Regions from separate parts of the Clostridium sp. HCP1S3_C6 genome, predicted to be linked through region 1. Evidence: predicted binding sites of a transcription regulator. Region 1 holds the regulator's gene; the other holds the start of a gene.
What was found. The regulator NrdR, encoded in region 1, represses ribonucleotide reductase genes. The targets are predictions, from matches to a motif close to CACNANATNTNGTG.

Region 1 (4,449 bases):
TTAACTTTGCTTTTTCTTCTAATACCTGCTGTATCTATAATAACAAACTTTCCAAGTTCATTTTCTAAATAACTATCAATGGCATCTCTTGTTGTTCCTGGAACGTTAGATACTATAACTCTTTCTTCTCCTAAAAGTCTATTTACAAGAGATGATTTCCCTACATTAGGTTTTCCAAGAAGTGCTATATGAACAATATCTTCATCCTCTTGATCTTTAGCTGATTCGTCAAAATGCTTTACCACTTCATCAAGCATATCTCCAAGCCCTAGTGCTTGTTGACCTGATATTGTAACAGGATCTCCAAGTCCTAAATTATAAAATTCCCAAGCATTATCTTCATCTTTTAAATTATCTATTTTATTTACTACTAATACTATAGGCTTTTTAGATTTTCTAAGCATATTAGCCACTTCTTCATCGGCAGCTGTAAGACCTTCTTTTCCATCAACTATAAATATAATAACATCTGCAGTTTCTATAGCAATATTAGCTTGCCTTCTCATTTGCTTTACTATAATATCTTCTCTTTCTGGTTCTATACCACCAGTATCTATTAATGTGAAATTATAGTTAAGCCATTCAGCTTCCGCATAAACTCTATCTCTTGTTACACCTGGAGTATCTTGAACTATAGATACTCTTCTTCCTACTAATTTATTAAATAAGGTAGACTTTCCAACGTTAGGTCTACCTACTATCGCAACTATTGGTTTACCCATTTTTCCCTCCAAGATTTATGTTAAAAATTTTTATAAATATACAAAATTCCACGTATACTATTATGCTATCGTACATTCAAGTTTATTTCAAGTGAAATTCTTTAATTTTTTATATTATACCTATTTATATGTATTTTTATTCAAAAGCCACAAAAATAAGCGTGCTTACACACGCTAGCTATTTTATCTCGTAAATATAAATGAAAATAATCTTCCATAATCACCATTTGTTCTTCTATAAGAATGAAGCTTAATACCTTTTGAACAATAAGTGCATTCATCTAATATAGTAATATTTTTATCATCTATATTGCACTTTTTTAAATCACTTAATATACATGCTTCCATAGACAAATTTCTTCCATTAAAAAGTTCACTTTCTAAAATATTGTTCTTTTCTTTAATAAACTTTTCTTTTAATTCTTCCGAAACTTCATAACAACATTTTTTTATATGAGGTCCTATAAAAACCTCTATATCTTGCACTTTACATGAAAATTCAGAAATCATTTTCTTTATAGTTTTTAAAGTTATTGATTTGTATGTTCCCTTCCAGCCACTATGTACAGCTGCAACTACATTCCTTGTTTTATCTACAAGTAATACTGGAGTACAATCTGCCGTAAACACTCCTACAGCTATATTTTTTTGTGAAGTTATTATAGCATCTCCTTCTTTTTCCCTAAATACAGCTTCATCCTCACCTTTATGATAAGTAAAAACATTATCAGAATGAGTTTGTCTTATATATATAAGTCCATCAAGATCAAATTCATCTTTTAATTTTTCAAGTTCTGATACTCCATCTTCTGTATGCCTATTAAAATTTCTACCATTAACTGCAGTAGAAAATATAGCTTTATAATTTTTTTTATCAAAAACAAGAAAATCTTCCTGCATAGGTATTTCATTAGCTTTTACTTTTTTCATTTTTCCTCCAATTATAAAAACTTATTTGTTTACCAGTCCTTTTATTTCTTCAAGAAAAGTATTTATATCTTTAAATTGTCTATATACAGATGCAAATCTAACATAAGAAATTTCATCTATTTCTTTTAAACTATCCATTACCATTTCGCCAATATCATTACTTGGAATTTCAGTTATCATTTTATTAGATATTTTCTTTTCTATATCAGAAGCTATCTTTTCTATTTGATTTCTTGAAACAGGTCTTTTTTGGCATGCTATAATAAGACCATTTATAATTTTTTCTTTATTGAAATTTTCTCTTGTACTATCTTTTTTTATAACTAATATTGGAATATCCTCAATTTTTTCATAAGTAGTATACCTTTTACCACATTTTAAACATTCTCTTCTTCTTCTAATTGTAGTATTATCATCAGTTGATCTAGAATCTATTACCTTACTTTCTTCATACGAACAAAAAGGGCATTTCATATTTTATCCTACCTTTCTTAATATAAATATGCTATTTATATTTATTATACATACTTTTATTTAATTATACCACATTAACTATCACATTCATTAATATTAAGCTGAAGTTCTTTAGAATCAACTATAATAACATCAACGCCAAGCTTTACAATACTCTCCCAATTTATTTCTATATCTTCAGTTTTAGAAAACCAGCCTCTATTTTCACCTGGAATTATTATAGATAAAACTTTCTTGTTATCATAATCAATCTTTATATCTTTTATAAAGCCTATTTTAGCTCCCGAATTTATGTCTATAACCTCCATACTTTTTAATGCATTAATTGAATGTAAATTACTATTTGCCTCCATCCTTATCCCTCCCTTAATATATATATGTAAATTATTAAACTTTATTACATATTATTAATTTTATAAAAAAATGCAGGTAAAATTGCTACAAACAAATTTACCTACATTTAAATTATTATACATATTTTCTCATATGACTTAAGGCACTTTTTTCAAGTCTAGATACCTGTGCCTGAGATATTCCAATTTCATTAGCAACCTCCATTTGAGTTCTCCCACTAAAAAAGCGCATATTTAAAATTAATTTTTCGCGATTTGTTAATCTTTTCATAGCTTCTCTTATAGATATACTCTTAAGCCAATTTTCATCAGTATTTTTACTATCTTTTACCTGGTCCATAACAAAAATTGCATCACCACCATCATGGTAAATTGGTTCATATAATGAAACAGGATCTTGAATTGCATCTAATGCAAATACAATCTCTTCTCTTGGAATTTTAAGTTCTTTTGATATTTCGGATATAGTAGGTTCTTTATTATAATCTTTAACATATTTATCCCTTACTACTAATGCTTTATAAGCAATATCCCTTAAAGATCTACTAACACGTATTGAATTATTATCCCTTAAATACCTTCTAATTTCACCTATAATCATAGGAACTGCATAGGTAGAAAACTTTACATTTTGACTCAAATCAAAATTGTCAATTGATTTCATTAATCCTATACATCCTACTTGAAACAAATCATCTACATTCTCTCCTCTATTATTAAACCTTTGTATAACACTTAAAACTAACCTTAAATTTCCTTTTATAAATTGTTCCCTTGCAAAATTATCTCCTTCTTTTATTTTTGATAATAACTCCCTCTTTTCTTTTTCTTTTAGCACTTTCAATTTTGAAGTATTGACCCCACATATTTCTACTTTATTAATGATCAATATATCTCAACTCCTTCAGAAGCAATTATGTATTATTCTCACAATACTAATTCTTTCCGAATAGATGTACTTTTATACTAAAACTATATCATTTTACTTATTTCTTTTTTTAATCTGCTAATTATTTTTTTCTCAAGTCTTGATATATATGATTGAGATATTCCAAGCATATCTGCCACTTCCTTTTGGGTCTTTTCTCTTTTTCCATTTAGTCCAAAACGTAACTGAACAATTTCCTTTTCCCTATCATTTAAATGTTTAAGTGCTGCAAATAAAAGTTGCTTATCAACTTCATCTTCTATAAGATTATATACAATATCATTATCTGTTCCTAATATGTCCGATAATAAAAGCTCATTACCATCCCAATCAATATTAAGAGGTTCGTAAAATGATATTTCCGCCTTAACCTTACTATTTCGTCTAAGATACATTAAAATTTCATTTTCAATACATCTAGATGCATAAGTTGCTAACTTTATTTTCTTTTCAGGGTTAAATGTATTAACAGCTTTAATAAGCCCAATAGTTCCTACTGAAATTAAATCTTCAATATTCACACCAGTATTTTCAAATTTTCTAGCAATATATACAACAAGCCTTAAATTTCTTTCAATTAATGTACTTCTTATTTTTTCATCACCAGTAGACATTTTTGACACAAGATTTTCCTCTTCTTCCTTTGATAATGGCGATGGAAGTGCATCGCTTCCCCCTACATAATATAATCCTTTTTCTCCTGTCTTTAGCTTTCCAAGCACCCTATTTAATACCATATTTAAATTAACCATTATTCCTCCTTAAATTATGCCTCTTGATAATAATGCATTATAATCCTTACAACTGCTTAATATTTGATTGTAAGGACAAATCATTGCTTGTATACTTTTCCATTTGCCATGCTCCTTTTTTATTCTTATACTATCGCTTTTATACCCTTTTAAATATCCAGAATAACCAACAGCTTTATAAGGTATGCGGTAATAATTGTTATTTATTTCTTCATTAAAACAATTAATATATTTGTCCTCAACAATAATACATGGGAGTTTTGTAACTGGTTCTACAAGACTATTTCCCG
Region 2 (4,449 bases), on a different contig from region 1:
AAACTGTTGATAGTGATAAAGATAGTAAAGAAGATAAATCTCATACATCAGATGGTTCAAATTTAGCTAAAATTATTGGATTTGCTATTTTGGGTTTATCACAATCATTAATATTAAAAAAGAAAAGTGAGAAATAAAAAAAGGGCTGCTAACTGGCAGCCTTTTTAGTATATATCATTATAAATTATTTCAAATACCCTAAGTGATTCTTCTATTCTTGGTTTTAATAAATCTTTTTTATTTTTAAACTCTTCCTTTCCTTTATCAGTAAGAGTGTATATTTTTTTAAATTTTTTCTTTGGGTCATCCCACTGGCCTACAACAAAGCCTTCTTTTTCAAATTTTTTTAGAAGTGGATAAATTCCACCAGTGCTAGGAAGCCATAAGCCAGAAGTTCTTTCTCCTATTTTTTTTGAAATATCATTTCCATTTGATGGAGATAGGGTTAGGATATATAGAACATATATAGGAAGCAAACCTTTAGTGAAAATTTGTCCAACAGCTTCTCTTTCCTGTTTTACTTTTTTAAGTTTTGCAAGATTTTCTTTATATTCTTTATATAATCTTTTTTCTTCTTCTTTGATGTTATTGTAATCTAAATTATTCCTTGCCATAAGCAAATTTAAACCTCTTGAATAATAAGACCTATAAGACCTGCTCCTGTATTGATTCCAAGGGAAGGGCTTATTTCTCCTGTTCTAATATCTAATATATTAGGATTATCTTTTATTGAATTATAGAAATCTATACAATCTTCTTTGGCATGACCATGTAAAACGGCGATGTTACATTTCCCTTTAGATAAAAAATTATCTAAAATTTCATGTAATTTTTTAATTGCTTGTTTTCTTCCACGTGCTTTTGCATAAGTATTATATATTCCGTCATCTGCTACTTCTATAATAGGTTTAAGATTTAACAATTCACCAATAGTACCAGCAACACGACCAATTCTGCCACCTTTCTTTAAATATAACAAGGTATCAATGGTAAAGAAACAATGTACTTTTTTTCGTAATTCTGGCAACATATTTATTATATTTTCGTAAGAAGAACCATTTTCAATGCTTTTTGCAGTTTCTATTACAATATCACCCTGTGCACCTGTTAATGTTTTTGTATCATATATATATGATGTAATATTGGGATGATTTTCTGCAACAAGTCTTATTGAATTTGCTGTACCTGAAAGGGTACTTGATATATGAATGCATATTGCATGAGTATATCCTTCTTTTTCTAGTGTAGAAAAAAGATTTTCCATTTCTTCCATACTTGGAAGTGATGTGCTTGGAATTTCTTTTTCTAAGGAACTATATACTTCATCTGGTGTTATATCTACACCATCTTTATATTCCCCATTAGAATATATTATTCTAAAAGGTAAAACATTTATATTATATTTATTTATTATTTCCTTTGGTAAATCAGCAGCGCTATCAGTTATTAGTGCTATTTTTTCCATTAAAAGATGCCTCCTTGATTATTAAATTAAACATACCACTATTGATATAGTTAATTATATCAGTATTGATATAATTAACTATATCAGAACTGATAGGGTTATTCAACAAAAAATGTAAAATTAAATATAATTAACAAACAAAAAATATTAAGTAAAAATCAATATTAAATAATAATATAAACAACTTTGAAGTAATGCAAAAAAAGGAGCAAATCGGACTAATATTATAATAAATATCATATATAACAAAAATATAATTAAAAATGGCATTGATATATATTATGGAATGAAGTATAATATGAACGTGTCTTAAGACACTATATATTGTGTGGTGGTGATTTTGGAATGCTATATGTAGTTAAAAGGGATGGGAGAGAAGTACAATTTAATGCAGACAAAATAGCTCATGCCATTAATAGGGCGGCTACTGAAGAAGGATTAAACTTAAGAACAAGTCAAGTGCTAGATTCAGTTCAAAGAGTTATAAGTTATATAGAATTATCTGAAAAAGCAAAAATTTCAGTAGAAGAAATTCAAAATTTAGTAGAAAAAGCACTAAAGGACAGTGGTCATCAAGACGTAGCTATTGCTTATTCTAACTACAGAAGAGAAAGAACGAAGGTAAGAGATATAAAATCAGATTTAATGAAAGCTATAAAGCAAATTGGTGTTGAAACAGATAGAGATAATGCCAATGTAGGTAATAATTTTAGTTCTAAGCTTTTAAGAATAGCTTCTGAATCTAATAAATGGCATAATCTTTCTACTATGCCAAAGCGTTTATCAAAAGCTCATGAAGTTGGAGATTTATACTATCATGATTTGGATAGTTATAACTTAACTGTTAATTGTTTGCATATTCCAACTAGAGAACTTTTAGAAAGCGGTTTTAATACAGGATATGGAACAATAAAAAGACCTAAAAGAATAGAAAGTGCAGCTGAACTTTCATGCATTCTTTTACAATCAACACAAAACGATATGTTTGGTGGTCAGTCTCATCCTGATTTTGATAATGATATGGCTGTATTTGTAGAACCAACAAGGCAAGAAATAATTGATGAATTTAAAGAACTAGGAATAGCTGAAGAAAAAATGGATGAACTTGTTCATAAAAAATTATTAAATAGAGTGCATCAAGCTATGCAAGGTGTTGTATACAATTTAAATACAATGCACAGCAGAGCAGGATCTCAAGTTCCATTTAGTTCAGTAAATATAGGAATTCCTCATTCAAAGGATGCAGCACTTGTATGTCAAGTTTTCTTAGAAGAATATGAAAAGGGGCTTGGAAAAGGTGAGCAACCAATATTTCCTAATATAATATTTAGAGTAAAAAAAGGTGTAAATAGAGAGAAAAATGATCCTTATTACTATTTATATGAACTTGCATGTAGGGTCGCAGCAAGAAGAATGAATCCAACATTTATGAATTTAGATGCTGATTTTAATAAAGAATATTATGATAAGGGATATATGCCAGCTACAATGGGTTGTAGAACTTACATAATGAAAAATGTTAATGGTGAGCCTGGTTGTAAAGGAAGAGGAAATATTGCCCCTACAACAATTAACTTGCCTAGAATAGGTATACAAGCAAAGGGTAATATTGATAAATTCTTTGATATTTTTCAAAAGAGAATAGATTTAGCTAAGGAATCATTAATGCATAGATATGATGTATTAAAGAGATTAAAGGTTAAGGATTTACCATTTGTAGCAGGACAATATTTAATGAAGGGTTCTGAAAACTTGTCACAAGATGATTCAATAGAACCAATTTTAAAGCAAGGGACTTGGGGAATTGGATTTATTGGTCTTGCAGAAACCTTAGTAGCATTAATAGGAAAGCATCATGGTGAAAGTAAAGAAGCAAGAGAACTTGGTCTTAGAATTGTTACATTTCTTAGGGAAAATGTTGATAGACTTACAGAAGAAACTCATTTAAATTGGAGTTGTTATGCAACTCCTGCAGAAGGATTATCTGGCAAGTTTATAAAACAAGACCAAAAAGTTTTTGGTAAAATACCAGGTGTAACAGATAAAGAATATTATACAAATAGTTTTCATGTGCCAGTTGGTTATCCAATATCAATAAAGGAAAAAATTGATATTGAGGCTCCTTATCATAAGCTTTGTAATGGTGGTCATATAAGTTACATAGAAGTTGATGATAATCCAACAGGTCAAACAATTATGGATATATTGGATTATGCTTATAAGAAAACTAATATAAGTTACATGGGAGTAAATTTCCACATTAGATATTGTAAAGATTGTGGTGCTCAACTTTTAAATCATGAACAAAAATGCCCAAAATGTAATAGTACGAATATTCAAGGAATATCAAGAGTTACTGGATATTTAAGTTTGGATGAAAGATTTGGACCTGGTAAATATAATGAGAGAAAAGATAGAATAACTCATACTGATACTCATACTAAGAATTATATTTAATGAATTTAATAAACCTAAAATTTATATTAATTTATGAATTTTAGGTTTATTTTTTTGATCTTAATATAAAAATTGTTCAAAGTAGAAAAATATGATAAAATATTGAAAGAATATGGATTAAGGAGGATTATAATTAATGGTAAAATTATTTGAAAAAGGAGCATACCTTTTAAATGGCAGAGAGATTGTCGAAGATGGTGCTGATCAAGCTGCTATTTTAAAAAGCAAATTAGGGGACAAGTATCCAAGTAAAGAAGAAGCTGCTAAGAATACAATAGCATATGGAATATTAAAATCTCATAATACTTCTGATAACATGGATAGGTTAAAAATAAAATTTGATAAGTTAACTTCTCATGATATTACTTTCGTTGGAATTATCCAAACAGCAAGGGCATCAGGGCTTGAAAAATTCCCAGTTCCTTATGTATTAACAAACTGTCATAACAGTCTATGTGCTGTTGGTGGTACTATTAATGAAGATGACCATATGTTTGGCCTTTCTTGTGCTAAAAAATATGGTGGAA

Region 2: a site for NrdR is predicted at 1,781-1,794, ahead of ACTNAO_RS01225 (anaerobic ribonucleoside triphosphate reductase). Genes of this name have one in related genera too.

What each region holds. Positions count from the first base shown of each region.
Region 1 is NZ_JBQHRN010000001.1:48,453-52,901, reverse strand. Features, by position in the region: gene der (ribosome biogenesis GTPase Der) at 1-722, opposite strand, end outside; gene pgeF (peptidoglycan editing factor PgeF) at 906-1,652, opposite strand; gene nrdR (transcriptional regulator NrdR) at 1,674-2,126, opposite strand; gene ACTNAO_RS00220 (YlmC/YmxH family sporulation protein) at 2,201-2,479, opposite strand; gene sigG (RNA polymerase sporulation sigma factor SigG) at 2,595-3,368, opposite strand; gene sigE (RNA polymerase sporulation sigma factor SigE) at 3,452-4,159, opposite strand; gene ACTNAO_RS00205 (sigma-E processing peptidase SpoIIGA) at 4,169-4,449, opposite strand, start outside.
Region 2 is NZ_JBQHRN010000002.1:34,438-38,886, reverse strand. Features, by position in the region: gene ACTNAO_RS01240 (hypothetical protein) at 1-137, shown strand, start outside; gene ACTNAO_RS01235 (PadR family transcriptional regulator) at 165-614, opposite strand; gene ACTNAO_RS01230 (DegV family protein) at 623-1,465, opposite strand; gene ACTNAO_RS01225 (anaerobic ribonucleoside triphosphate reductase) at 1,811-3,922, shown strand; gene ACTNAO_RS01220 (hydratase) at 4,059-4,449, shown strand, end outside.